Regions from separate parts of the Streptomyces sp. SUK 48 genome, predicted to be linked through region 1. Evidence: riboswitches for the same ligand, from Rfam matches in the RefSeq annotation. Region 1 holds a riboswitch; each other region holds the start of a gene.
The links. A riboswitch is a leader RNA that binds a small molecule or an ion and turns the genes downstream of it on or off. The one in region 1 is predicted to bind cobalamin.

Region 1 (9,372 bases):
GGCCTCGGGTACGCGGAGAACTTCTTCCACATGTGCTTCGGTGCGGTGCCCGACCCCGAGACGGTCCGCTGCTTCGAGATCTCCCTCGTCCTGTACGCCGAGCACAGCTTCAACGCCTCGACGTTCACCGCCCGCGTCGTCACCTCCACCCTCTCCGACCTCTACAGCGCGGTCACCGCCGCCGTCGGCGCCCTCAAGGGCCCCCTGCACGGCGGGGCCAACGAGGCCGTGATGCACATGCTGGAGGAGATCGCCGACCCGCGCCGCACCGAGGAGTGGCTGGACCGGGCCCTCGCCGAGAAGCGGAAGATCATGGGCTTCGGCCATCGCGTCTACAAGGACGGCGACTCCCGGGTGCCCCTCATGCAGGCCGCGCTGGACCGTCTGGTGGCCCGCGCCGCCGACCCGGAGACCACCCGCCTGGCCACCCTGCACGCGGCCCTGCGGCACGCCATGCTCCAGCGCAAGGGCATCCACCCGAACCTGGACTACCCGGCCGGCCTCGCCTACCACCTGATGGGCTTCGACATCCCGGCCTTCACCCCGATCTTCGTGATGAGCCGGATCACCGGCTGGACCGCCCACATCACCGAGCAGCTCGCCCACAACGCGCTGATCCGCCCCCTCGCCTCCTACGCGGGACCGGACCAGCGGGCGGTGCCGGCCAACTCCTCGCTGGCGGCCCACAGCTGAGCGGCGACGGCCGGGTCGGCCATGTGGGAGGGGACGGGCTCACGGCGCGGGGTGCCCCGCAGCCCGAAGACCCGAGGCCCCCACAACTCCCCTCCCGCCACCTCCGGATCGAGGACGGCACGGACGATCGGCCACGCCCCGGCGTCCTTGCCCTGCACCAACAGGGCGGCGGGCAGCGCGCGGAGCCGCGCGCCGGGGGCCGTGCGGTGGACCGGCGGCCGGGACGGGGTGAGGGAGTCCAGCGCGCCGCCGGGGTGGGCCACCACACTGAGCACCGTGCTGCCGGTGGCACGCAGCCGGCGGTCGAGTTCGAAGCCGAAGGACATCTGCGCCAGCTTCGACCGGCCGTAGGTGCGCTTGGGCCGGTACTCCCGGGCCGACTGCAGATCGCCGAGGTCCAGCCGCTCGGAGCGCGCCGCGAAGCTGCCCACCGTCACCACGCGGCCCGCCCGCGCCGCGGACAGCAGCGGAGCCAGCCACCCAGTCAGCGCGAAGTGGCCCAGGTGGTTGGTGCCGAACATCAGCTCGTGGCCGTCGGCGGTCTCCCGGCGCGGCGGGTCGTCGAGCGCGACCCCCGCGTTGTGGACCACCGCGTCGAGATGACCGAGGTCCAGCCCGTCCACGGCGGCCTCGAGGGACGACAGGTCGGCGAGGTCAAGGCGGAGGTGCCGTACCCGGGCGCCGGGCACGCGCGCACGGATCGAGGCCATGGCGGTCCCGGCCTTCGCACGGTCCCGGCTGCCGAGGACGACGAGGGCTCCGGTGGCGGCGAGCTGCTCCGCGGTGAAGTAGCCGATCCCGGCGTTGCCCCCGGTGACCAGGAAGTTCCTGCCCTCGGCGGACGGCAGCCGATGAACGTCCCACGCTCGGCTCTGAGGTGCGGCAGACATGATGAGGGGCTCCCTGCGCTCCGGGGCCGTGCTCAGGGTGAGCACCGCCGACCCGTCCAAGATCGCGACCGCCGCCGACATACCGCCGACAGATCGCGCCCGCCGCCCACAGATCCCCTACGCGGGCGCCGGCGCCGGGCAGCCGGTGGACTGCGCGGGTACGACGGCGGTGTCCTCGCCGGGCAGCAGCACCTGGACGCCGTCCAGGAGGGCCTCCGTCACCTCGTCCAGGTCGAGCCGTCTCTCCACGGCGGGCCACCGCGGCAGCCCGGCCCCGGGTGCTGGCCCGGGGCGGGGCGAGCAGGGAGCAGCGGTCCCCGTCCGGCAGCGCCGACCCCTCTGGCGCGCCCGCGGCGGTGTCCGCACCGCCGGTGGGGCCGGGACACGTGCGCGCCCCGGCCCCACCACGGTGTCCGGGTCAGGCCCCGGCCAGCTCCTCGCGGACCGTGCGCGCGGCGGCGACCAGGTTCTCCAGGGACTGCCGGGTCTCCGGCCAGCCGCGGGTCTTCAGGCCGCAGTCGGGATTGACCCACAGCCGCTCCGCCGGGATCGCCCCGAGCCCCGTGCGCAGCAGCCCGGCCGCCTCCTCGGCGCTCGGGACGCGCGGGGAGTGGATGTCGTAGACACCCGGACCGGCCTCGCGCGGATAGCCGTGGGCGGCCAGTTCGCGGGCGACCTGCATATGGGAGCGGGCCGCCTCCAGGCTGATGACATCGGCGTCGAGGTCGTCGATGGCCCGCACGATGTCACCGAACTCGGCGTAGCACATGTGCGTGTGGATCTGGGTGTCCGGGCGCACCCCGCAGGTGCTCAGCCGGAACGCCTCGGTCGCCCAGTCCAGGTACCCGGGCCGGTCGGCGGCGCGCAGCGGCAGTGTCTCGCGCAGCGCGGGCTCGTCCACCTGGATCACCGAAGTCCCCGCCCGCTCCAGGTCGTCGACCTCGTCGCGCAGCGCCAGGGCCACCTGCCGCGCGGTGTCCCCGAGCGGCTGGTCGTCGCGGACGAAGGACCAGGCGAGCATGGTGACCGGGCCGGTGAGCATGCCCTTGACCGGGCGCTCGGTGAGCGACTGGGCGTACGACGTCCAGCGCACCGTCATCGGCTCGGGGCGGGAGATGTCACCGGCCAGGATCGGCGGCCGCACATACCGGGTGCCGTACGACTGGACCCAGCCGTGCTGGGTGGCGAGGTAGCCGGTGAGCTGCTCGGCGAAGTACTGCACCATGTCGTTGCGCTCGGCCTCGCCGTGCACCAGGACATCGAGACCGGCCTTCTCCTGGAAGCCGATCACCTCCCGGATCTCGGCCCGGATGCGCTCCTCGTACCCGGCGGTGTCGATCCGGGCCGCCCGCAGGTCGGCGCGGACGCTGCGCAGTGCACCGGTCTGCGGGAACGATCCGATCGTCGTCGTGGGCAGCAGGGGCAGCCCGAGCCGGGCCCGCTGGGCGGCGCTGCGCTCGGCGTACGGCTGGGAGCGGCGGGCGTCGGCCTCGGTGACGGCCCCGGCGCGGGCCCGCACGGCCGGGTCGTGGGTGAGCGGGGAGCCGGCCCGGGAGGCGAGGTCGGCCCGGTTCGCGGACAGTTCCGCGGCGATGGCGTCCGTGCCGAGGGCGAGGCCCTTGGCGAGCGTGGCGATCTCCGCCGTCTTCTGCTCGGCGAAGGCGAGCCAGCGCCGGATCTGCGGGTCGATGTCGCGCTCGGCGGCCGCGTCGAGGGGGACGTGCAGCAGGGAGCAGGAGGCCGACACGTCGACCCGGTCGGCCAGGCCCAGCAGGGTGCCGAGGGTGGCCAGGGACTTCTCCAGGTCGTTCACCCAGATGTTGCGGCCGTTGACCACGCCCGCGACCAGCCGCTTGCCGGGCAGCCCGCCGACGGCGGCCAGCGCGTCCAGGTTCTGGGCGGCGGCCTCGGTGAAGTCCAGGGCCAGGCCCTCCACCGGCGCCTTCGCGAGCACCGGCAGGGCCTCGCCGAGCCGGTCGAAGTACGACGCGACCAGCAGCTTCGGACGGTCGGTGAGGGCGCCGAGGTCGCGGTAGGCGCGCTCGGCCGCGTTCAGCTCGGCCGGCGTGCGGTCCTGGACGAGGGCGGGCTCATCCAGCTGCGCCCAGTCGGCGCCGGCCGCCCGCAGATCGGCGAGGACCTCGGCGTACACCGGCAGCAGCCGGTCCAGCAGGGTCAGCGGCTCGAAGTCGGCGGGCACGCCGGGCGCGGGCTTGGCCAGCAGCAGATAGGTGACCGGGCCCACCAGCACCGGGCGGGCGCTCAGCCCGAGGGCGAGGGCCTCGGTCAGCTCCGCGACCTGCTTGGCGGAGTCGGCCGTGAACACCGTGTCCGGACCCAGCTCGGGCACCAGATAGTGGTAGTTGGTGTCGAACCACTTGGTCATCTCCAGCGGCGCCACCTCCTGGGTGCCGCGGGCCATCGCGAAGTATCCGTCCAGCGGATCGGCGGCGACGGCCTCCCGGTGCCTGCCGGGGATCGCGCCGACCATGACGGTGGTGTCCAGGACATGGTCGTAGTACGAGAAGTCGCCGGTCGGCACCTCGTGCAGGCCGGCCGCGGCGAGCCGGCGCCAGGTGTTGCCGCGCAACTCGGCGGCGACGGCGCGCAGTTCGTCGGCGGTGGCGCGGCCCTTCCAGTAGCCCTCGATCGCCTTCTTCAGTTCCCGGTTCGCCCCCTGGCGGGGGTAGCCGTACACGGTGGCCCGTGCCGCCGCGGCTGCGGACTTCGTGGTCACGGAGATCTCCTTCGCGAGATGAATCCCTGAGATCCCGGAGACGGGACGAGAGGCGCGAAGGGGTGACGGACCGTACGACAGCGGCCCACGGCCGTCCGTGCGGTTCTGTTCGCCGACCCGCCCTCGAGGTCACCGGGATGCCGCGCACGGGACGTCCCGCGCACGGGCAGTTGGCAGGTCTTCGGACTCGCGGGCACGTCCTCACCACTTGAGGACACCTACTGGCCGTCGCTTCCCAGATCCGTTTCACCGGGTCCAGTGCGTATGACGGCGGTCGTTCCCGCTCACCGCTGCGGGGCAGTCCCGGATTCCCACCGGGTTCCCTCTTGCGACGCTCCCGCCTGGCGGACGGGGCGAACCAGCTGCACGGGCCAGCCTACGGGCCGAAGGGCGCGCGTGGTGGATCAAGTCCAGTATTCGGATGGCGCGCCGAGACGGACGGCCTCAGACCAGATCGCGTCCCGGCTCGATGACCCAGTGATTGCTGCGCAGCGCCCGCCCGGCGAAGTCCACACCGATCTCCGCGAGGAAACGGAAGCCGAGGGAGCGGCAGATCCCGTTCGACGCGGCGTTGCCGGTCGCCGGGAAGGCGTGCACCGCACCCCAGCGCCGCTGGTCCCGGGCCTGCTCCAGGAGGACCCGGACGGCACGCTTGCCGAGCCCGCGCCCCTGGAACTCGGGCAGCACCATCCAGCCGATCTCGGAGACCGGCCCGTCCGCGCTCTCATGGCTCCACAGGGTCACCGTGCCCGCCACCCTGTCGGGCCGCGCCGGATCGGGCACGATCATCTTCAGCCACGCGCGATCCGCCGCGGCCTCCTCGGCGTCCCGGCGGACCTTGTCCGCCATGCCCTCCCGGGGCAGGGGACCGCCCAGGTCCGCCATCATGCGGGGATCGCACCGCATCCGCACATAGGCGTCCACGTCGTCCGGGGTGACATCGCGCAGCCGCACGTACTCCTCCAGGTGTCCGCCCGCGATGCTGCCACACGCAGAGGGCGGGAAGCGCCGCACCAGCGCTTCCCGCCCTACTCTGCGCACGGCCTCCGGACCCTCGGCCGGTGACCGCGGGCCGGGCCCCTCAGCCCGGCCGCACCAGGTTCCTCAGCCCTGGCCGTACACGTGGAACCCCCGGCCGCTCTTGCGGCCCAGCAGCCCCGCCTCGACCATCCGCCGCAGCAACGGGGGCGGGGCGTACAGGGGTTCGCGGAACTCGTCGTGCAGCGACTCGGCGATCGCGGCGACGGTGTCGAGGCCGATCAGATCCGCGAGCCGCAGTGGCCCCATCGGATGGGCGCAGCCCAGCTCCATGCCGTTGTCGATGTCCGCGGCCGAGGCGAAGCCGGACTCCGCCATCCGGATCGCGGCCAGCAGGTACGGCACCAGCAGCGCGTTGACGACGAAACCGGCCCGGTCCTTCGCGTGGACGACCGTCTTGCCGAGCACCTCGGCGGCGAAGGTCTCCACCTCGGTCACGGTCCGGGCCGAGGTGTGCAGCGAAGCGACCACCTCCACCAGCGGCAGCACCGGCACCGGGTTGAAGAAGTGCAGTCCGACGACCCGGTCCGCGCGGGACGTGGCCATGCCGAGCCGCATCACCGGCAGCGAGGAGGTGTTGGTGGCCAGTACCGCCGCCGGATCCGCCACGATCTTGTCGAGCGCGGCGAACACCTCGGTCTTGGCGTCCGCGTTCTCGGTCACGGCCTCGATCACGAGCTGCCGGTCGGCCAGGTCCTCCAGCTCGCCGGTGAAGACGACGCGCGCGAGGGCGTCCCGCGCCTCGGACTCGCCCAACTTGTCTCGTCGTACCGCCTGTTCGAGCGAGGCGGCCACCCGGTTTTGGGCCGCGCGGGCGGCCACCGCGTCGGCCTCGCAGACCACCGTGTCCAGGCCGGCCCGCGCGCACACCTCCGCGATGCCCGCGCCCATCCGGCCGCCGCCGACCACGCCGACCCGTGCGAAACGCCCGCTCATGACGCCCGCCGCACGAGGTGCCGGGAGTAGGCGTCGGGAGTGAAGAACAGCGGCAACTCGCCCTGAAACGCGGTGCGTTCGAACAGCGCGCGCACGTCGTCCACCGGTGCCCACGGGTACTCCGCGCCGAGCGCCGCCGTCTCCTCGTCCAGCAGCTCCGTCACCGTCTCCCGTTCGATCACCCGGTGCCGCAGCCACTGCCAGATCTGCACCCGGGCGATCTCCGCGGTGGCCGCGTCCTCCATGAGGCCGTCGAGCGCGACGGCACCCCGGCCGTCCAGCCAGGCGGCGAAGTAGCGCAGCGCGACCCGGAGGTTGGTGCGCATCCCCTCCGCCGTGGGCGGTCCGGCGATCCGGCGCACCGACAGCAGCTCGGCCGCCGTGACCGCCACGTCCTCGCGCAGTCGGTCCAGTTGGTGCGGCCGCTCGCCGAGGACGCCGTCGAACACCTCCCGGCACACCGGGACCAGACCCGGATGCGCCACCCAGGAGCCGTCGAAGCCGTCCTCGGCCTCCCGCTCCTTGTCCAGCCGGACCGTGGCCAACGCGGCCTCACGGGCGCCCGGTTCGCCGCCCGGCACCTGCGCCGCCATACCGCCGAGGGCGTGCGCGCCCCGCTTGTGGCAGGTGCGCACGAGGAGTTCGGTGTAGGCCCGCATGAACGGGGCCGTCATGGTGACCTTCGCCCGGTCCGGGAGCAGGAAGTCGGTGCGGTGGCCGAAGGTCTTGATGACGCTGAACAGGTAGTCCCAGCGGCCCGCGTTGAGGCCCGAGCTGTGCTCGCGCAGCTCGTAGAGGATCTCCTCCATCTCGAACGCGGCCGTGATCGTCTCGATGAGCACGGTGGCGCGGACGGTGCCCCGGGGGACGCCGAGCAGATCCTGGGCGAGCAGGAAGACGTCGTTCCACAGCCGCGCCTCGTACCGGTTCTCCAGCTTGGGGAGGTAGAAGTACGGGCCGTACCCGGCGTCGATCTGCCGCCGGGCGCAGTGGAAGAAGTAGAGCCCGAAGTCCACCAGCGCCGCGGGCACGGGCCGGCCGTCGTACTCCAGGTGCTCCTCCTCCAGGTGCCAGCCGCGCGGCCGTACGACGATCGTGGCGAGCCGCTCGCCGAGCCGGTACTCCCGGCCGTCCGGGGCGGTGAAGTCGATCCGCCGCTCGATCGCGTCCCGCAGGGTCAGCTGGCCGCCGATGACATTGCCCCAGGTGGGCGCGGTGGCGTCCTCGAGGTCGGCCATCCAGACCTGAGCCCCGGAGTTGAGCGCGTGCACCGCCATCCGGCGGTCCGGCGGGCCGGTGATCTCCACGCGGCGGTCGGTCAGACCGGGCGCGGGCGGCGCCACCCGCCAGCCGGGGTCGGCGCGGACGGCCGAGGTGACCATCGGGAAGTCGAGCGGGGTGCCGGCGGCCAGCCGCAGGGCCTGCCGGCGCCGCTCCTTCATCAGCTCCTGGCGGCGCTCGCCGAACGCGGCCACGAGGGCCCCGACGAAGTCCAGGGCGGCGGGCGTGAGGATCTCGTCGTGCCGCTCGCCCGCGGGGGCGAGCACGCGGACCCGGTGGGTCAGTGCACTGGTGGTCATCGGTCTCTCCTGGAAGAGGTGCGAGGAGGTGCGGCGGGGGCCTAGTGGAACTGCTCTTCCTCCGTCGACCCGGCCAGGGCGGTGGTGGAGGACGCGGGGTTGACGGCGGTGGAGACCAGGTCGAAGTAGCCGGTGCCGACCTCGCGCTGGTGCTTGACGGCGGTGAAGCCCTGCGCCTGGGCGGCGAACTCCCGCTCCTGGAGGTCGACATAGGCGGTCATGCCGTGCTCGGCGTAGCCGCGGGCCAGGTCGAACATGCCGTGGTTGAGGGAGTGGAAGCCGGCCAGGGTGATGAACTGGAACCGGTAGCCCATCGCGCCCAGCTCCCGCTGGAACTTGGCGATCTGGTCGTCGTCCAGCGCGGCCTTCCAGTTGAAGGAGGGCGAGCAGTTGTAGGCGAGCATCTGGTCCGGGTAGCGGGCGTGGATCGCCTCGGCGAACTCACGGGCCTGCGCCAGGTCCGGGGTGCCGGTCTCCACCCAGAGCAGATCGGCGTACGGCGCGTACGCCAGACCGCGCGCGATCACCGGCGCCATGCCGGGCCGCACCCGGTAGAAGCCCTCCGCCGTGCGCTCGCCGGTGGCGAACTCCGCGTCCCGCTCGTCCACGTCGGTGGTCAGCAGGTTGGCGGCGAGCGCGTCGGTGCGGGCGATCACGATGCTCGGCACGTCGGCGATGTCGGCGGCGAGGCGCGCCGCGTTCAGGGTGCGGATGTGCTGCGAGGTCGGCACCAGGACCTTGCCGCCGAGATGGCCGCACTTCTTCTCCGAGGCGAGCTGGTCCTCGTAGTGGATACCGGCCGCGCCCGCCGCGATCATGGCCTTGGTCAGCTCGAACGCGTTGAGCGGACCACCGAAACCGGCCTCGGCGTCGGCGACGATCGGCGCCAGCCAGTCCGTGGTGTCCCCGGCGTCCTCGGCGGTGGCGATCTGGTCGGCGCGCAGCAGCGCGTTGTTGATCCGACGCACCACCTGGGGAACGGAGTTGGCCGGGTACAGGCTCTGGTCCGGGTAGGTGTGCCCGGCCTGGTTGGCGTCGGCGGCGACCTGCCAGCCGGACAGGTAGATGGCCTGGAGACCGGCCTTGACCTGCTGGACCGCCTGGCCGCCGGTGAGCGCGCCGAGGGCGTGGATGTAGTCCCGCTCGTGCAGCTGCCGCCACAGCCGCTCGGCGCCGCGCCGGGCCAGGGTGTGCTCCTCGCGGACGCTGCCGGACAGCCGGATCACGTCCTCGGCGCTGTAGGTGCGCTCGACACCCTGCCAGCGGGGGTCGGTGGCCCAGCGCCGCGCCAGCTCCTCGGCCGCCTGCGTCCTCGTCGCCTCTGCCATGACTGTCTCCTCGATCTGTACCGGCTGCCAACGTCCCCGTTCAAGCGAACAGGTGTGGCACTACGTGTCGAACTCTTGCGATACGGCCCGCCGGAACCATGGGGCGGAGCTGAGCAGTGCTGCCGGTGACGACCCCTCACCCGTGCCGGGAATCCCGATGTCAGGGCCTG
Region 2 (9,372 bases), 1.9 Mb from region 1:
CGCCGAGCGGAGGGCATCTGGTCAAAAGCCGGACGATTTGCTGACGGCATTGCTGGAGGCGAAGGACGACAATGGGGAGCCCATCGGGGAACAGGAGATCCACGACCAGGTCGTCGCGATTATCACCCCCGGCGCCGAAACGATCGCGTCCACGATCATGTGGCTGCTCCAGGCGCTCGCGGAACACCCGGAGCATGCCGAGAAGGTGCGCGCCGAGGTCGAATCCGTGACCGGCGGCCGGCCCGTCGGATTCGAGCACGTCCGCTCCCTCAGGCACACCAACAATGTGATCCTGGAGGCCATCCGGCTGCGCCCCGCCGTATGGATTCTGACGCGCCGGGCGACCGCCGACACCGCGCTAGGGGAGTATCGCATTCCGGCCGGTGCCGACATCATCTACAGCCCGTACGCCATTCAGCGCGACGCCCGCTCGTACGACCGCCATCTCGACTTCGACCCGGACCGCTGGCTTCCGGAACGGGCCAAGGAGGTGCCGAAGTACGCGATGAGCCCCTTCAGCGTCGGCAACCGCAAGTGCCCCAGCGACCACTTCTCCATGGCCCAGCTGAGCCTGATCACCGCGGCGATCACGGCGAAGTACCGCTTCGAACCGGCCGAGGACTACGACGACAGCGTCCGGGTGGGCATCACGCTGCGCCCGGACAACCTGCGGCTGCGGCCGCTGCCCTGGTGAGACACCGGTGACACACCGGTGAGAGGCGCCGGGTGACGCCAGGAGCGGATGCCGCTACCGGCGCGTGTTCAGGCGGCCTGCGGGCCCCGGAACGCGCGCCGGTAGGCGTTCGGGGTGGTCCCGAGCGCCCGCACGAACTGATGGCGCAGCGCGGCCGCCGTACCGAATCCGGTGCGCGCGGCGATCGCGTCCACCGTCTCGTCCGTGCCCTCCAGCAACTCCTGGGCGCGCAGCACCCGTTGGCGCAGGATCCAGCGGTACGGCGTGGTCCCGGTCTCCTGCTGGAAACGGCGGGCGAAGGTGCGCGGCGCCATATGGGCGCGGGCGGCGAGCTGTTCGACGGTCACCTCCAGACCGAGGTGCTCCTCCATCCACACCAGCACCTCGCCGACGGTGTCGCACGGGGCCTTGGGCAGCGGCCGTTCGATGTACTGGGCCTGGCCGCCGTCCCGGTGCGGGGGCACCACCATCCGGCGGGCGATCTTGTTGGCGACCTCGGGACCCTGCTCCTTGCGCACCAGATGCAGACAGGCGTCGATGCCGGCCGCGGTACCGGCGGAGGTGATCACCGGGTCCTCGTCCACATAGAGCACGTCCGGCTCGACGGCGAGCCGCGGGTAGCGCCGGGCCAGCTCCTCGGCGTGGTGCCAGTGCACCGCGCACCGGCGCCCGTCCAGCAGCCCGGCGGCGGCCAGCATGAACACCCCGGAACAGACGCTGAGCACCCGGGCGCCCCGCTCGACGGCCCGCCGCAGCGCCGCGAGCAGCTCGGGCGGATAGTCCCGGTCCACATAGCTCTCACCGGCCGGTACGGCGATCAGATCGGCCTCTTCCAGCCGCTCCAGACCGTGCGGCGTGGACAGGGTGAAGCCGCAGTGGGTGCCGAGGTCGGGCCCCTCGGCCGAGACCACGGCGAAGTCGTACACCGGCAGCCCCTCGTCGCTGCGGTCGATGCCGAACACCTCGCACACGACGCCCAGCTCGAAGGGGTGCACTCCGTTCAGCAGCACGGCGGCCACGTTCTTGAGCATGGCCCCAGTGTGCCTCAGCGGTGGCAGTAATTCGAGGGTGTCCGGCAGTCCTGCCACTCCCGGTCAGCAGTGTCCGGCAGGACAGTGGTGGCATGACCGGAAATCAGATCCAAGGCATGATCGGAATGACCGCGACCCTCGGGATCCTCGTCCTCCTGGTCCTTCCCTCCGTACTCGGCATCCTGCGCGAGCGGCGCATCGACCGGCAGATCAGGAAGGCCCAGGAGGCCCACGGGAAGGAGGCTCAGAAGTCCTCGTCCAGGTCGACGGTGCCCTCCACCGCCACCTGGTACGCCGACGGGCGGCGCTCGAAGAAGTTGGTCAGCTCCTGAACACCCTGGAGCTCCATGAAGGAGAAGGGGTTCTCCGAGCCGTAGACCGGCGCGAAGCCCAGCCGGGACAGGCGCTGGTCGGCCACGCACTCCAGGTACTGCCGCATGGAGTCGGTGTTCATGCCCGGGAGGCCGTCACCGCACAGGTCGCGCGCGAACTGCAGCTCGGCCTCGACGGCCTCCCGCAGCATGTCGGTGACCTCCTGCTGGAGCTGGTCGTCGAACAGCTCCGGCTCCTCCTTGCGGACGGTGTCGACCACGTCGAAGGCGAAGGACATGTGCATCGTCTCGTCGCGGAACACCCAGTTGGTGCCGGTGGCGAGGCCGTGCAGCAGACCCCGGCTGCGGAACCAGTAGACGTACGCGAAGGCGCCGTAGAAGAACAGGCCCTCGATGCACGCGGCGAAGCAGATCAGGTTGAGCAGGAAGCGCCGGCGGTCCGCCTTCGACTCCAGCCGGTCGATCTTGTCCACCGAGTCGATCCACTTGAAGCAGAACTCGGCCTTCTCGCGGATCGAGGGGATGTTCTCGACCGCCGCGAAGGCCGCCGTGCGGTCCTCCGGGTCGGGCAGGTAGGTGTCCAGCAGCGTCAGATAGAACTGGACGTGCACCGCCTCCTCGAACAGCTGACGGCTCAGGTAGAGCCGCGCCTCGGGGGAGTTGATGTGCTTGTACAGCGTCAGCACCAGGTTGTTGGCGACGATCGAGTCACCCGTCGCGAAGAACGCGACCAGGCGGCCGATCAGGTGCTGCTCGGCCGGGCTCAGCTTCGCGAGGTCGGCGACGTCCGAGTGGAGGTCGACCTCCTCCACGGTCCAGGTGTTCTTGATGGCGTCCCGGTAGCGCTCGTAGAAGTCCGGGTAGCGCATCGGACGCAGGGTCAGTTCGAAGCCCGGGTCGAGCAGGTTCTGGTTACGGGTGGACATTACTGGCATGCCTCGCAGGACTCGGGGTTTTCCAGGGAGCAGGCGACGGCGTCGGGGTCGGCGACCTGCTGGACGGGGATGGTCTTCTGCGCCTGGGCGGCGCGGGCGATCCGGGTCGCCGGACGCGAGCGCAGGTAGTACGTCGTCTTCAGCCCGGACTTCCAGGCGTACGCGTACATCGAGGAGAGCTTGCCGATCGTCGGCGTCTCCATGAACAGGTTCAGGGACTGCGCCTGGTCCAGGAACGGGGTGCGCGCCGCCGCCATGTCGATCAGCCCGCGCTGCGGGATCTCCCACGCGGTGCGGTACAGCGCCCGCACCTCCTCGGGGATCCACGCGAAGCCCTGCACCGAGCCGTTGGACTCGCGCAGCGCCTCCCGGGTGCGCCCGTCCCAGACGCCCAGGTCCTTCAGGTCCTGCACCAGGTAGGAGTTGACCTGGAGGAACTCACCGGACAGCGTCTCGCGCTTGAACAGGTTGGACACCTGCGGCTCGATGCACTCGTAGACCCCCGCGATGGAGGCGATGGTGGCCGTCGGCGCGATCGCCAGCAGCAGCGAGTTGCGCAGGCCGACCTTCGCCATCCGGGTCCGCAGCGCCGCCCAGCGCTCCGGCCAGGTCTCCTGGACGCCGTAGTGGTCGGGGTGCAGCACACCGCGCGCGGTCCGGGTCTGCTCCCAGGCCGGCAGCGGGCCGCTGCGCTCGGCGAGGTCGGTGGACGCCTCGTACGCGGCGAGCATGATCCGCTCGGCGATCTTCGTGGACAGCGCCTTCGCCTCGGGGGAGTCGAAGGGCAGCCGCAGCTTGAAGAAGACGTCCTGGAGACCCATCGCGCCGAGGCCCACCGGGCGCCACTTGGCGTTGGAGCGGCCCGCCTGCTCGGTCGGGTAGAAGTTGATGTCCACGACGCGGTCGAGGAAGGTGACGGCGGTGTGGACGGTCTCGTCCAGGCGCGCCCAGTCGATGTCCCCGTCGACGACGAAGGCACCCAGGTTGACGGAGCCCAGGTTGCAGACCGCCGTCTCGCCGTCGTTGGTGACCTCCAGGATCTCCGTGCAGAGGTTGGAGGAGTGGATGACCTGGCCCGGCTCGGCGGTCTGGTTGGCGGTGCGGTTGGCGGCGTCCTTGAACGTCATCCAGCCCTGGCCGGTCTGCGCGAGGGTGCGCATCATGCGGCCGTACAGCTCGCGGGCCGGCATGGTCTTCTTCGCCAGGCCCCTGCGCTCCGCCTCGCGGTAGGCGGCGTCGAACTCCGCGCCGTACAGGTCCACCAGCTCGGGCACGTCCGCCGGGGAGAACAGCGACCACTGCCCGTCGGCGTTGACCCGGCGCATGAACTCGTCCGGCACCCAGTGCGCGAGGTTCAGGTTGTGCGTACGGCGGGCGTCCTCACCGGTGTTGTCCCGCAGCTCCAGGAACTCCTCCAGGTCGGAGTGCCAGGTCTCCAGGTACACCGCGGCCGCGCCCTTGCGCCGGCCGCCCTGGTTCACCGCGGCCACCGAGGCGTCCAGCGTCTTCAGGAACGGCACGATGCCGTTGGAGTGCCCGTTGGTGCCGCGGATCAGCGAACCGCGGGCGCGGATACGGGAGTACGACAGACCGATGCCGCCGGCGTGCTTGGAGAGCCGGGCGACCTGGTGGTAGCGGTCGTAGATGGAGTCCAGCTCGTCCAGCGGGGAGTCGAGGAGGTAGCAGGACGACATCTGGGGGTGCCGGGTGCCCGAGTTGAACAGCGTGGGGGAGGAGGGCAGGTAGTCGAGCCGGCTCATCAGGCCGTAGAGCGCGGCGACCTCGTCCACGGCGCGGGCCGAGTCGTCCTCGGCGAGGCCGGCGGCGACGCGCAGCATGAAGTGCTGGGGTGTCTCGATGACCTGACGGGTGATCGGGTGGCGCAGCAGATAGCGGCTGTGCAGGGTGCGCAGGCCGAAGTAGCCGAAGCGGTCGTCGGCGGCGCGGTCGATCAGGTTGTCGAGCCGGGCGGCGTGGATCCGGGCGAACTCGGCCGTCCGGTCGGCGATGAGCCCCTCGCGGTGACCGACGGCGACCGACTCGGTGAAGGACGTCACGCCCTGCGAGGCGGCCTCGGCGCGGATGGAGATGGTCAGCAGCCGGGCGGCGAGCCGCGAGTACGCGGGGTCCTCGGAGATCAGGCCGGCCGCGGCCTCGGTCGCGAGCTCGCGCAGCTCCGCCTCGTCGGCGCGGGCCGAGCGGCCGCGCAGCGCGGCGGCGGCGACCCGGCCGGGATCGGCGTCGGGGAGGTCCGCGGTCAGCTCGGTCAGGGTCCGCAGCAGCGCGGTACCGGGACCGTCGTTCTCCAGGCCCTGGGCTGAAGCCGGTTCGGCTGGCGCGATGGTCACGTGGGGCTCTCCCTCGCTCGGCACGGGGCCAGGCGGAGGGCAGGGGCAGTCACGAGCGCACACGGCGTCGCGTCCACCGGCCCACTCCGCGAGGCCCGGACGTCTCAGAGCACCCGGACCGGTGGGCCGGGTGCGCTGCCGGCAGGTCCTCGGACTGATCCCCGTGCGCGGATACGCACAAGTACACCGTTGCGGGACAGTTCCGGATTCGCACCGGATTCCCCTGCGACGACAGCGACCATGAGCATACATCTAGTGCCGGGCCGGAATGCCACCCCCAGATGTTGTGTCACCGTGTGTCTACGAGGGGTATGCGAAACGGGGCGCGAGGGGCACGCGAAACGGGCCGCCGACGCCCTCGGCGCCGCCGGCCCGCCCTTGGTCGCCCGTGTCCCCGGGCGCCGCGCTAGTGAGCGCTGCCCGCCGTGGCGGGCGGCAGTTCGACCGCCACGCCCGGGTCGCCGGCGTCCGCCGTGTAGTCCTCCGGACGGGTCTCGTCGATGCCCTCGGGGGCCTTCACGGCCTTCAGGACGACGGTCAGGACGACCGTGACGAGGACGTTGAGGACGAAGGCCGTCATGCCGATGTAGCCGATCTGGCCGATGCCCGGGATGTCGTCGGCGGAGCCGCCGAAGTGCTTCTGCGTCGGCGAGGCGACCCCGTAGGCGGCGAGGGTGCCGTAGATCATGCCGGCCGCCCAGCCCGCGAGCAGCGCCCAGCGGTGGAACCAGCGCGTGAACAGACCGCCGACCAGGGCCGGGAAGGTCTGCAGGATCCAGATGCCGCCGAGCAGCTGGAAGTTGATCGCGACCGTCTTGTCCATGCCGAGCACGAAGATCAGCGCGCCGACCTTCACCAGCAGCGACACGATCTTGGAGACCTGCGCCTCCTGCTTCGGCGTGGCGTCCGGCTTGATGAAGTCCTTGTAGATGTTGCGCGTGAACAGGTTCGCCGCCGCGATCGACATGATCGCCGCGGGCACCAGCGCGCCGATGCCGATCGCCGCGAAGGCCACACCGGCGAACCAGTCCGGGAACATGTCCTCGAACAGCTGCGGGATCGCCAGCTGCCCGTTGGTGACCTTCACCCCGGCCGCGATCGCCATGAAGCCGAGCAGCGCCAGCAGGCCCAGCATCAGGGAGTACAGCGGCAGGATCGTGGTGTTGCGCCGGATCACGTTACGGCTCTTGGAGGAGAGCGTCGCGGTGATCGAGTGCGGGTACATGAACAGCGCGAGCGCGGAACCGAGCGCCAGCGTGGCGTACGTCCACTGTCCGGCAGGCGCCGGCGCGAGCGCCCCGCGCGGCTTGCCGGTGGCCGGGTTGACCTGGCTGAACGCGTGGGCCGCCTTGGCGAAGATGTCGTCGAACCCGCCCAGCTTGATCGGGATGTAGATGATCGCCACACCGATCACGATGTAGATCAGCGCGTCCTTGACGAACGCGATCAGGGCGGGCGCCCGCAGACCCGAGGAGTACGTGTACGCCGCGAGCACCGCGAACGCGATGAGCAGCGGCAGGTCCTTCACGAACCCGTTGGTGTGCTCGCCGCCGCCGACGCCCATCACGTCCAGCACCGCCTGGATGCCGACGAGCTGGAGCGCGATGTACGGCATCGTCGCCAGGATGCCGGTCACCGCCACCGCGAGCGACAGCCCCTTCGAGCCGAAGCGGCCGCGCACGAAGTCGGAGGTGGTGACGTAGCCGTGGCGGTGCGAGACCGACCACAGCCGCGGCAGGAAGGTGAAGATCAGCGGGTACACCAGGATCGTGTACGGCACCGCGAAGAAGCCGGACGCGCCCGCCGCGTAGATCGCCGCGGGCACGGCCACGAAGGTGTAGGCCGTGTACAGGTCGCCGCCGAGCAGGAACCAGGTGATCCAGGTGCCGAACGACCGGCCGCCCAGGCCCCATTCGTCCAGCGTGTGCTCGTTCTCGGCCCGGCGCCAGCGCGCGGCGAGGAAGCCCAGGACCGTGACGGCCAGGAAGAAGAAGATGAAGACGCCCAGTGCGACGCCGTTGACCCCGGTCTTCACTTCGCGGCACCCCCCTGCGCGTCACGGCGGGAGCGCTGGTCGTGCTGCCAGAGCTTGTACGCGGTCATGGTGAGCGCGGTGGAGATCAGCACCCAGAGCATCTGGTACCAGTAGAAGAACGGGATCCCGATGAACGCCGGGTCCGTCTTCGCGTAGGAGCCGACCCACAGCATCGCCACGAACGGCGCGACGAGACACATGCCGATGACCACGCGCAGCGGTGTCACCACCGGTGGTTGCACTTCGGGCGTTTCTGACATGCTGCGGCTCCGTCCCCTCGCTGATCACCTGTGTAATGCGCAGGCAATCTAGGTGACGGTATCCAGTTGGTGGAAGACCCCGTCTCAAGCCGTGTGTATCGATTCGGCGAAGGAGCGAACGCCTCCGGACGCGCCCCCGCGCCCCCGCCTAGTCCATCGGGCGCTTGAGGCGGGCCACGAACTTGTACCGGTCGCCGCGGTAGACCGAGCGGACCCACTCGACCGGCTGACCCGCGCGGTCCAGCGAGTGCCGGGAGAGCATCAGCATCGGCAGCCCGACGTCCGTACCGAGCAGACCGGCCTCGCGCGGGGTGGCCAGCGAGGTCTCGATGGTCTCCTCGGCCTCGGCGAGATGGACGTCGTACACCTCGGCGAGCGCGGTGTAGAGGGACGTGTACTTCACCAGCGAACGGCGCAGCGCGGGGAAGCGCTTGGCGGACAGATGGGTGGTCTCTATGGCCATGGGCTCGCCGTTGGCCATCCGCAGCCGCTCGATGCGCAGCACCCGGCCGCCGGCGGAGATGTCGAGCAGCTCGGCGAGCCGGTCGTCCGCGGTGATGTAGCCGACGTCCAGCAGCTGCGAGGTCGGCTCCAGGCCCTGGGCGCGCATGTCCTCGGTGTAGGAGGTGAGCTGGAGCGCCTGGGAGACCTTGGGCTTGGCGACGAAGGTGCCCTTGCCCTGGATGCGCTCCAGGCGGCCCTCCACGACCAGTTCCTGGAGGGCCTGGCGGACGGTGGTGCGGGAGGTGTCGAACTCGGCGGCCAGCGTGCGCTCGGGCGGCACCGGCGTGCCGGGTGCCTGCGTCTCCGTCATGTCGAGCAGGTGCTTCTTCAGGCGGTAGTACTTCGGCACGCGCGCGGTACGGACGGTCGTGCCGGCCTCGTTCTCCGCACTGCTGACATCGGTGCTCATGCTCCGCCTTCCCGGCTCCGGATGCCGAAAGCGACCGACATCCCATCGGCCACGGCTCACATCGTGGCACGGCTTACTGTGTCAGGACTCCGCCCGCACGCTCCGTGATCCCCTCTGTATACCGTCGGGACCCGAGCTGGTCTAGTCCAACAGGGGTCCCGTGGGCACCGGGTCCGGCCGGGCTAGATCCCCTGCCACTCCGGCTTGTTCGCGTAGGTGTGCCGGAAGTAGTCCGCCAGCTTCAGCTTGGCGGCGGCCGGCTCGTCCACGACGACGGTGGCGTGCGGGTGCAGTTGCAGCGCCGAGGCCGGGCACACGGCCGCCACCGGACCCTCGACGGTCGCCGCGACCGCGTCCGCCTTGCCCTCGCCGGTCGCGAGCAGCACCAGGTGCCGGGCCTCCAGGATGGTGCCGATGCCCTGGGTGATGACGTGGTGCGGGACCTGCTCGATCTCGCCGTCGAAGAAGCGCGCGTTGTCCACGCGGGTCTGCTCGGTCAGGGTCTTGATCCGGGTGCGGGAGGCGAGCGAGGAGCAGGGCTCGTTGAACCCGATGTGCCCGTCGGTGCCGATCCCGAGCAGCTGGAGGTCCACCCCGCCGGCCGCGGCGAGCGCGCGGTCGTACGCCTCACACGCCGCCTGTACGTCCTTCGCCGTGCCGTCGGGACCGAGGAAGGAGTCCATGCCGATGCCCAGCGGCTCCAGCACCTCGCGGCGCAGCACCGAGCGGTAGGACTCGGGGTGCTCGGCGGGCAGCCCCACGTATTCGTCGAGCTGGGCTATCCGGGCCCGCGCGGGGTCCGCGGCGCCGGCGCGCACCTTGGC
Region 3 (9,372 bases), 260 kb from region 1:
GTGCACCGGGTCGACGTCCGAGAAGACGGTCGTCGCCGAGTACGGCCTGCCCGAGGACGCACTGCTCGACATGGGCGACTTCGCGGGCGCCGTGCTGAAGTACATCCGCCGCCACCCGGTGGACCGCCTCACGATCTGCGGTGGCTTCGCCAAGCTGTCCAAGCTCGCGACGGGCCACCTGGACCTGCACTCCGGCCGCTCGCAGGTCGACAAGGGCTTCCTGGCCGGCCTCGCCCGCAGCGGCGGCGCGGACGAGGTGCTCGCCGCAGAAGTGGCCGCCGCCAACACCGGCCTCGCCGCACTCCAGCTGTGCCAGGCCGCCGACGTGCCGCTGGGCGACCTGGTGGCGCGGGCGGCGCGGGACGAGGCCCTTGCCGTGCTGCGCGGAGCACCGGTCGCCGTGGACGTCATCTGCATCGACCGGGCCGGCACGGTGGTGGGGCGCAGCACGGTCCGCTGAGGCGCCACGTCACCGGCCGGCCGGCACGGCCCGCAGGTAGGCGCCGAGCCGGGCGATCGCGGACGGGTTGCGGGGGCTTTCGACCAGGTCGGCGTAGTCCAGGGAGATGATGCGCCGGTGCTTGACGGCTGAGACGTTGCGCAGGGGGGCGTAGGACAGCAGGAACTTCCTCTTCTGCTCCGCGCTGACATCTCCGTAGTCGCAGATGACGATGACGTCCGGGTTCCTTTGCACGACGCTCTCCCAGCCGACCGTGGTCCAGGAGTCCGCCACGTCGTGCATGACGTTGGCGCCGCCGGCCTCGGTGATGATCTGTTCCGGCGCGGCGTAGCGGCCGGAGGTGAAGGGCGTGTCCTGGCCGCTGTCGTAGAGGAAGACCGAGGGACGGGCCGAGCCCTTGGGCGCCTTCGCCCGCACGTCGGCGATCTGCTTCCTGAAACCGGCGATCAGCTCCGCCGCACGCTTCTCGACGCCGAAGAGCTTTCCGAGATTGGTGAGATCGGCGTACAGGGCGTCCAGGGGCGGCATGATGCCGCGGGAGGACTTCGTACGGCCGTTGTGGCAGGACTCGGTGAGGATGTACGAGGAGATGCCGAGCTTCTTCAGGGCGTCGGGGGTGAAGCCCGCGTCTTCACGGAAGCCGTAGTTCCAGCCGGCGAAGACGAGGTCGGCGTGGGCGTCGACGACGTTCTCCTTGGTGAGCTGATCCTTGGAGAGCCACTTGACCTTGTCGTAGGCGTCCTTCCAGGGCACACCGCGCAGGTCTCCCTTGTCGTCGGGCATGGCGAAGCCGGCCATGCGGTCCTCCAGGCCCAGGGCGAACATCAGTTCCGTGATACCGACGTCGTTGGTGACGACCCGCTCGGGCACCTTGTCGTACGTCACCTGACGGCCGCAGTTGGTGAGGGTGACCGCGGACGGGGCTTTCGCGTCCTGCGCCGACTCCACCGTGGCGCCGCATCCGGTGGCGGTCGCGGCGAGACAGAGGGCGGCGGCGAGAAGCTGCTTGCGCATGGGTGTCCTTCAGGAGGTGGGCGGGAGCAGGTCGAACAGGAGCTGGACTGCGTCCGTCTCCGGGTGCCGGACGGCATGCGCCCGGACGCCGAACACCTCGGCCAGCAACCGAGGTTCGAGGACGTCCTGGGGCGGGCCGGATGCGACGATCCGGCCGCCGTCGAGGACGTACAGGACGTCGCAGTGGGCTGCGGCCAGGTTGAGGTCGTGGAGCGCGGCCAGCACGGTCAGGCCACTCTCGCGGACCAGGGACAGCACGTCCAACTGGTGCGCGATGTCGAGGTGGTTGGTGGGTTCGTCGAGGACCAGGACCTGTGGTTGCTGGGCGAGGGCCCGGGCGAGGAGGACCCGCTGCTTCTCGCCGCCGGACAGGCTGAGGAACCCGCGGTCGGTCAGGTGGGCGACGCCGGTGCGGTCCATCGCTCTGGTGCAGATCTCCCGGTCCGCTGCGGCCGAGCGGCCCCGGTGCGGCAGCCGGCCCACCGCGACCACCTCGGCGACGGTGAAGTCGAACTCGGCGGAAAACTCCTGCGGCAGCGCGGCCAGCAGCCGGGCGGCGGCCCTGGCGTCCATGGTGTGCAGGTCGTCGCCGCCCAGCCGTACCGCTCCCCCGGCCGGCCGCAGTGCCCGGTACAGGGAGCGCAGCAGGGTGGACTTGCCGCTGCCGTTGGGGCCGATCAGTCCGACGAACGCCCCGCTGCCCACGGTGAGGTGGATGTGCTCGACCAAGCGGGTTCCGGCCGCCTCGATCGTCACGTCGTCGATGTCGAGTCGCATGTCAACGCCCTCCGAACGCGTAGCCGCCGCCTCGCCGCATCAGCAGCAGGAATGCGGGCACCCCGACGACCGCGGTGATCACTCCGACGGGCAACTCGGCGGGGGCGAACAGCAGCCGGGACAGTACGTCCGCCCACACCAGCAGTACGGCCCCGGCGAGTGGGGCGACCGCCAGCACCCTGCGGTGGTCGGCGCCGACGAGCATCCGTACGACGTGCGGCACCATCAGCCCGACGAATCCGATGGCCCCGCTGACCGCCACCACCGTCCCGGTCACGGCGGCGGTGACGAGGAACAGCTCCCGACGGAGCCGGGCCGGTCCGGCACCGAGGGCGGCCGCGGTCTCGTCGCCCATGGCGAGCGCGTTGAGTGCCTCGGCCCGTAGGCGCAGCCAGACCCATCCGGCCGCCACGGTGACCGCCGCGAGCGGCACCTGGGCCCAGGTGGCTCCGCCCAGGCTGCCCAGCAGCCACATCATGGCCGACCGAGCCGCCTCACCCCGGGCCGCGCCGAACACCATGACGGTGGTGACGGCCTCGAAGCCGTATGCGAGTGCGGTACCGGTCAGAATCAGACGCAGCGGCGTCAGGCCCTGCGGTGAGCGGGCCACTGCGTAGACCAGCGTCATGGCCGCGAGCGCCGAGGCGAACGCCGACGCGGACAGCGCCCACACCCCGAACCCGGCAAAGGCTCCGAGGAGGATGACGGCGTTGGCGCCCACCGCCGCGCCCGAAGAGATACCGAGCACGAAGGGGTCGGCCAGCGCGTTGCGCACCATCGCCTGCACGGCCACTCCGACGGCCGCGAGACCCGCTCCCACCACGGCACCGAGGAACACCCGCGGCAGCCGGATCTCCCAGACGATCGTGTACGCGGCCGCGTCACTCGCGTGCACGGTCCCGCCGGTGAGTCCGGCCCACAGGAAACCGAGCACATCGCCCCAGCCGACGCCGGCGGCACCGAGCCCGACCCCGCCCACGACGGACAGCAGGAGCAGCAGCGCCAGAGCCAGGCTGAGCGGCAGCAGGGGTATGCGACTGGGAGCCATACTTCGGCGCACGGGAGGGCCGTCCTTCACACGGGCCGCCTGCTGGACGTCGAGCAGGAGCAGTCCGTACGGCCGTAGGCCGGCCGGGCGGTCCCGTCTCGCAGTCCACGGCGAGCAGTCAACGGGTCGATACGCCCCCGCAGGCGATCGGGCTGGCACGACACCGTCGATCCGGGTCGTGCACACCGTTGCGGGTCAGCGCCGGACTCTCACCGGACTTCCCCCACGGGAGGCGTGGGGAGCCTGACAAGCAGGCTCCGCGGAGGGTTTCAGCAGAGATGACGCTCCCGCTCGGGCGAGTACAGGTGGCTGTCACGGAACTGCTCCGCCCCCAGTGTCCGCCCCACCATGATCACCGCTGTGCGCAGGACGCCGGCCTCCTTCACCTTGTGGGCGATCTCGTCGAGGGCGCCCCGGATGATCAGCTCGTCGGGGCGGGAGGCGTAGGCCACGACCGCGGCAGGACAGTCGGCGCCGTAGTGCGGGAGGAGTTCCTCCACCACGCGGTCCACGTACTTGGCGGCCAGGTGCAGCACGATCAGCGCGCCGCTGCGGCCGAGGGTGGCCAGGTCCTCGCCGTCCGGCATGGCGGTGGCGCGGTTGGCTACGCGGGTGAGGATGACGGTCTGGCCGACGGTCGGCACGGTCAGCTCCCGCTTGAGGGAGGCCGCCGCGGCGGCGAACGCGGGCACGCCGGGGACGACCTCGTAGGGCACCCCGGCCGCGTCCAGCCGCCGCATCTGCTCGGCGACCGCGCTGAACACGGACGGGTCGCCCGAGTGCAGCCGGGCCACGTCGTGGCCCTCGTCGTGGGCGCGGAGCAACTCGGCGGTGATCTCGTCCAGGTCGAGCTGGGCGGTGTCGACCAGGCGTGCGTCCGGCGGGCATTCCGCCAGCAGTTCGCGCGGGACGAGGCTGCCCGCGTACAGGCAGACCTGGCAGGCGGCGAGCGTCCGGGCGCCGCGCACCGTGATCAGGTCGGCGGCACCGGGGCCGGCGCCGATGAAGTACACGGTCATCTGTCTGCTCCTGGAACGGGATTGAGGGTTTTCTGTACGGACCACTGGGTGACCGGCATGGCCTGTCGCCAGCCGGTGAACCCGCCCACGGGCACGGCGTGTGCCACCGCGAGCCGTACCAGCTCGCCACCGTGGCGGCGGTAGGCGTCGGCGAGCAGTGCCTCCGACTCCAGCGTGACCGTGTTGGCGACGAGCCTCCCGCCAGGGGACAGTGCCGCCCAGCAGGCGTCCAGCAGGCCGGGGGCGGTGAGTCCGCCGCCGACGAACACGGCGTGAGGCGCGGGGAGTTCGGCCAACGCGCCGGGAGCGGCACCGGTGACGACCCGAAGCCCCGGCACGCCGAGTCGCTCCGCGTTGCGGAGGATACGTACGGCACGCGCAGGGTCGCGTTCGACGGTGACGGCCCGGCACGACGGGTGGGTGCGCATCCACTCGATCGCGATGGAGCCCGACCCGCCACCGACGTCCCACAGGAGTTCGCCGGGAGCGGGGACGAGCGCGCCGAGCGTGGCGGCCCGGACGTGCTTCTTGGTGAGCTGCCCGTCGTGCTCGTACGCCTCGTCGGGCAGCCCCGGCACCGCACCGAGTCGCAGGGTGTCCGGTGCCTGGCGGCATTCGACGGCCACGATGTTGAGCGCATCGGCGGACTGCTGCGTCCGTGCCCAGTCGTCGGCAGTTGTCTCGGCGGTCGTACGTTCGCGGTCGCCGCCGAGCTGTTCCAGGACGCGCATCCGGCTCGGTCCGAAGCCGCGGTCGCTGAGCAGCGCGGCGACTTCTCCGGGGGTGGTGGCGTCGGCGCCGAGGACGAGGAGGCGCCGGCCGTCGTGCAGGGCGGCGGCGAGGCGGGCGGTGGGGCGGCCCACCAGCGTGACGACCTCGATGTCCTCCAGCGGCCAACCCAGCCGGGCGGCGGCATAGGACACGGATGACGGGTGGGGCAGGACGCGCAGTGTGTCGGCTTCCTCGGCGAGCGCGCGTCCGATGCCGTAGAACATCGGGTCGCCGCTGGCCAGAACGGCGATGCGGCGGCCGACGTGGGCGGCGAGCAGGCGGGGGACGGCGGGGCGCAGGGGCGACGGCCAGGCGACGCGCTCGCCGGCGCACTCGGCAGGCAGCAGATCCAGCTGGCGCGGGCCGCCGATGAGCACCTCGGCGTGACGCAGTTCCGCACGGGCGGGTTCGGCCAGGCCCTTCCAGCCGTCCGCTCCGATCCCTACGACGGTGACGGCGGAGGACGGGCCTTCTCGGGCGGGGGTCACTGCTGGCTACCTCGGAGTTCAGGGGGCGACAGGGGCGCACTCTACTAAGCGATCACCCGTGCGACGGAGTCCGGGTTCACATCCGCACGGATCTTATTGCACACTGTTCGCAATAACGTAGACGCCGCAGGAAGGGGAGGGCATGGGCTCTCCGATCGTGCTCGGGATCGAGTCGTCGTGTGACGAAACCGGTGCGGGGCTCGTCAGGGACGGACGCCTGCTCGGGCACGCCGTGGCGTCGAGCATGGACGAGCATGCCCGTTTCGGCGGAGTGGTGCCCGAGATCGCCTCCCGCGCCCACCTGCACGCCCTGCGCCCGGTGGTGCGTGAGGCACTGGACCAGGCGGGGCTGCGGCTCTCCGACGTCGGAGCGGTCGCCGTGACCACGGGCCCGGGGCTGTCCGGCGCCCTGCAGGTGGGCCTCGCAGGAGCGAAGGGCATCGCCTACGCGCTCGGCGTCCCGCTCTACGGCGTGCACCACCTGGCCGGTCATGTCGCCGCCGACACCCTGGAGCACGGCCCGCTGCCCGACCCCTGCATGGTGCTGATCGTCTCCGGCGGCCACACCTCGCTGCTCCTCGTGCGCGACCTGGCCCGCGACCCGATCACCCACCTCGGCGACACCCTCGACGACGCCGCCGGGGAGTGCTTCGACAAGGTCGCCCGGGTCTTCGGCCTGCCGTACCCCGGCGGTCCGGCCATCGACCGTGCCGCCCGCGAGGGCGATCCACGCGCCGTCGCCTTCCCTCGCCCTCTCCCGGGCTCCTACGACTTCTCCTTCTCCGGGTTGAAGACGGCGGCGGCCCGCTGGGCCGAGTCCCACGCCGGGCGCGAACTACCCGTCCACGACGGGGCCGCATCGCTACAGGAGGCGGTCGCCGACGTCCTGACCCGCAAGGCGGTTGCCGCCTGCACGGAGCACGGCGTCGGCACGCTGGTCGTCGTCGGCGGGGTCGCCGCGAACTCGCGTGTGCGGTCGCTGGCCGAGGAACGGTGCCGGGCTGCCGGGATCGCACTGCGGGTGCCGCCGCTGCGGCTGTGCACGGACAACGGCGCGATGATCGCGGCCGTCGGCGATCTCCTCGTACGGGCCGGGGCAGAGCCGGCACCGCTGGACGTGTCGATCGACCCGTCGGCACCGCTGGAGTACGCGGCCCTGCATCCGGTCGCGGCCGGAGCGGTGGCGGCGTGACGGAGATCCGTGTCGTCCCGTACGACGCTCTCCTGCCATACAGCGCGGCCCTGCGCTCCGTCTACGCCGACGCGTTCTGCGCTCCGCCCTGGAACGAGGACCAGGAGAGGGCGGATGCGTTCGTCGCACGGCTCGGCTCGGACATACGGCGTCCGGGATTCACGGCCGCACTCGCCTTCGACGGACCGGACGTCGTGGGTTTCGCCACCGCCTGGGCCACACCCACCCCCTTCCCGATCGACCGTTGCTATCCGCAAGCGGCCGCCGGCCTGGGCCCGCGCCGCACCGAGGAGTGGCTCTGCGGCGCCCGCGAGATCGACGAACTCGCCGTCCGTTCCACCGCCCGCGGCACCGGGATCGCGGCCGGTCTCCTTCAAGCGGTGACCGAGGACGCCCCGGACGGCCGCGTCTGGCTGCTCACCTCGCTCCGGTCGACCCGGGCCATGGCCTTCTACCGTCGCCAGGGCTGGTCCCAGGCCACCCATCCCTCACCCGACGGGCATGGCATCGCGGTCTTCCTCGGCCCCCGCCACCCCGCCCGAACCCTGGCCGTCCAGCCCCTGTAGCCACCCGGAGTCCCCGTGCGCACCGCCGAGATCCGCCGCCGTTTCCTCGACTTCTTCGCCGAGCGCGGTCACACCGTCGTCCCCAGCGCCCCGTTGCCCACGCCTGACCCGACGTTGCTCTTCGTCAACGCGGGCATGGTGCCCTTCAAGCCGTACCTCACGGGCGAAGCGCCGGCGCCGTGGCCGCGGGCGACGAGCGTGCAGAAGTGCGTGCGCACCCTGGACATCGAGGAAGTCGGCCGCACCACCCGGCACGGCTCCTTCTTCCAGATGAACGGCAACTTCTCCCTCGGCGACTACTTCAAGGAGGAGGCCATCTCCTTCGCCTGGGAGCTGTCCACCTCGCCGGTGGCCGAGGGCGGCTACGGTCTGGATCCGGACCGGATCTGGGTGACCGTGCACCACACCGACGACGAATCCCGCGGCATGTGGCGGCGGATCGCCGGCCTGCCCGACGAGCGGATCGTGGCACGCGGCGACGAGGACAACTTCTGGTCCATGGGCGTGCCTGGTCCGTGCGGTCCCTGCTCGGAGCTCTACTACGACCGCGGTCCCACGCTCGGCCGCGCGGGCGGCCCGGCGGTCGACGAAGACCGGTACATGGAGTTCTGGAACCTCGTTTTCATGCAGTACGAACGTGGCGAAGGCCCCGGCAAGTCGGGCTATCCGATCCTCGGCGAACTCCCCCGCCGCAACATCGACACCGGCATGGGCCTGGAACGCATGGCCACCCTGCTCCAGGGCGTCGACAACCTCTACGAGATCGACGAGACCCGGCCGGTCCTCGACCGGGCCGCCGCACTGGCCGGTGTGCGCTACGGAGCCGGCACCGAGGCCGACATACGCCTGCGGGTGGTCGCCGACCACATCCGCACCGCCTTGATGCTGCTCGCCGACGACGTCTCCCCCGGCAACGAGGGCCGCGGCTACGTTCTGCGCCGCATCCTGCGCCGGGCTGTGCGCTCGATGCGCCAACTCGGCTACCAGGACCCGGTGCTGCCGGAACTGCTGGCCGTGGCCCGGGGCTGCATGGCGCCCAGCTACCCGGAGGTCGCCGACACCTACGGCCGGATCGTCGACCGGGCGGCCGGCGAGGAGGACGCCTTCCGCGCGACCCTGCGCCAGGGAACGACCGTCCTGGACACGGCCGTGGCCGAGGTCAAGTCGGGCGGCGGTCGCCGACTGCCCGGCGCGAAGGCGTTCCTGCTGCACGACACGTACGGCTTCCCGATCGACCTCACGTTGGAGATGGCGGCCGAACAGGGCGTGGAGGTCGACCGCGAGGGCTTCACCGCGCTGATGCGCGAGCAACGCGAACGCGCGCGAGCCGACGCCCGCGCCCGCAAGTCGGGCGGCACGACGGACACGGCGGTCCTGCGTGGTGTCCTGGACGAACACGGTCCGACCGACTGGCGGGCGTGGGACACCCTGACCACTCGGTCCCGTGTTCTCGCCCTGCTGACCGATTCCGGCCCGGTCCCGGTGGCGGGTGAGGGAGAGATCGTGACCGCGATCCTGGACCGCACCCCGTTCTACGCCGAGTCCGGCGGTCAGGACAGCGACGCCGGCCATCTCTCCGGCCCGTCCGTGGCGGCTGAAGTCCTGGACGTACAGCGCCCGCTGCCCGGTCTCGTGGTTCACCAGGTGCGCGTCACGGCAGGTGAACTAGCGGTCGGTGACGAGGTGACGGCGGCCGTGGATCCCGAGTGGCGGCTCGGCGCCCGCCAGGCCCATTCCGGCACCCACGTCCTGCACGCGGCCCTGCGCCAGATACTCGGCCCCACCGCCCTGCAGTCCGGCTCCTACAACCGCCCCGGCTATCTTCGCCTTGACTTCCCCTGGCGGGGCGCAGTGTCCTCGTCCGTCCGGAGCGAGATCGAAGAGGCCGCCAACCAGGCCCTGCGCCGCGATCTGCCGGTCGGCGTCCGCTGGACGACCCTGCCGGAGGCGAAGGAACTGGGCGCTCTCGCCCTCTTCGACGAGACCTACGGCGAGAAGGTCCGCGTCGTCGAAATCGGCGGCGCGTGGTCACGGGAG

Region 2: linked by a shared signal. The riboswitch ahead of GHR20_RS12550 (ribonucleoside-diphosphate reductase subunit alpha) and the one ahead of metE (5-methyltetrahydropteroyltriglutamate--homocysteine S-methyltransferase) in region 1 are both predicted to bind cobalamin.
Region 3: linked by a shared signal. The riboswitch ahead of GHR20_RS03610 (iron ABC transporter permease) and the one ahead of metE (5-methyltetrahydropteroyltriglutamate--homocysteine S-methyltransferase) in region 1 are both predicted to bind cobalamin.

Annotation. Positions count from the first base shown of each region.
Region 1 is NZ_CP045740.1:1,073,923-1,083,294, reverse strand. It holds gene GHR20_RS04580 (bifunctional 2-methylcitrate synthase/citrate synthase) at 1-693, shown strand, start outside; gene GHR20_RS04575 (SDR family NAD(P)-dependent oxidoreductase) at 633-1,583, opposite strand; gene GHR20_RS38090 (hypothetical protein) at 1,701-1,832, opposite strand; gene metE (5-methyltetrahydropteroyltriglutamate--homocysteine S-methyltransferase) at 2,002-4,320, opposite strand; cobalamin riboswitch at 4,489-4,683, opposite strand; gene GHR20_RS04560 (GNAT family N-acetyltransferase) at 4,765-5,274, opposite strand; gene GHR20_RS04555 (3-hydroxybutyryl-CoA dehydrogenase) at 5,425-6,294, opposite strand; gene aceB (malate synthase A) at 6,291-7,874, opposite strand; gene aceA (isocitrate lyase) at 7,916-9,202, opposite strand.
Region 2 is NZ_CP045740.1:2,976,033-2,985,404, reverse strand. It holds gene GHR20_RS12570 (cytochrome P450) at 1-694, shown strand, start outside; gene GHR20_RS12565 (helix-turn-helix domain-containing protein) at 763-1,725, opposite strand; gene GHR20_RS37490 (hypothetical protein) at 1,851-2,057, shown strand; gene GHR20_RS12555 (ribonucleotide-diphosphate reductase subunit beta) at 1,970-2,983, opposite strand; gene GHR20_RS12550 (ribonucleoside-diphosphate reductase subunit alpha) at 2,983-5,340, opposite strand; cobalamin riboswitch at 5,463-5,598, opposite strand; gene GHR20_RS12545 (sodium:solute symporter family protein) at 5,747-7,375, opposite strand; gene GHR20_RS12540 (DUF3311 domain-containing protein) at 7,372-7,635, opposite strand; gene GHR20_RS12535 (GntR family transcriptional regulator) at 7,784-8,548, opposite strand; gene nagB (glucosamine-6-phosphate deaminase) at 8,731-9,372, opposite strand, start outside.
Region 3 is NZ_CP045740.1:810,729-820,100, forward strand. It holds gene GHR20_RS03595 (cobalt-precorrin-5B (C(1))-methyltransferase) at 1-460, shown strand, start outside; gene GHR20_RS03600 (ABC transporter substrate-binding protein) at 470-1,474, opposite strand; gene GHR20_RS03605 (ABC transporter ATP-binding protein) at 1,484-2,251, opposite strand; gene GHR20_RS03610 (iron ABC transporter permease) at 2,253-3,299, opposite strand; cobalamin riboswitch at 3,420-3,552, opposite strand; gene cobM (precorrin-4 C(11)-methyltransferase) at 3,569-4,318, opposite strand; gene cbiE (precorrin-6y C5,15-methyltransferase (decarboxylating) subunit CbiE) at 4,315-5,577, opposite strand; gene tsaD (tRNA (adenosine(37)-N6)-threonylcarbamoyltransferase complex transferase subunit TsaD) at 5,720-6,769, shown strand; gene GHR20_RS03630 (GNAT family N-acetyltransferase) at 6,766-7,335, shown strand; gene alaS (alanine--tRNA ligase) at 7,351-9,372, shown strand, end outside.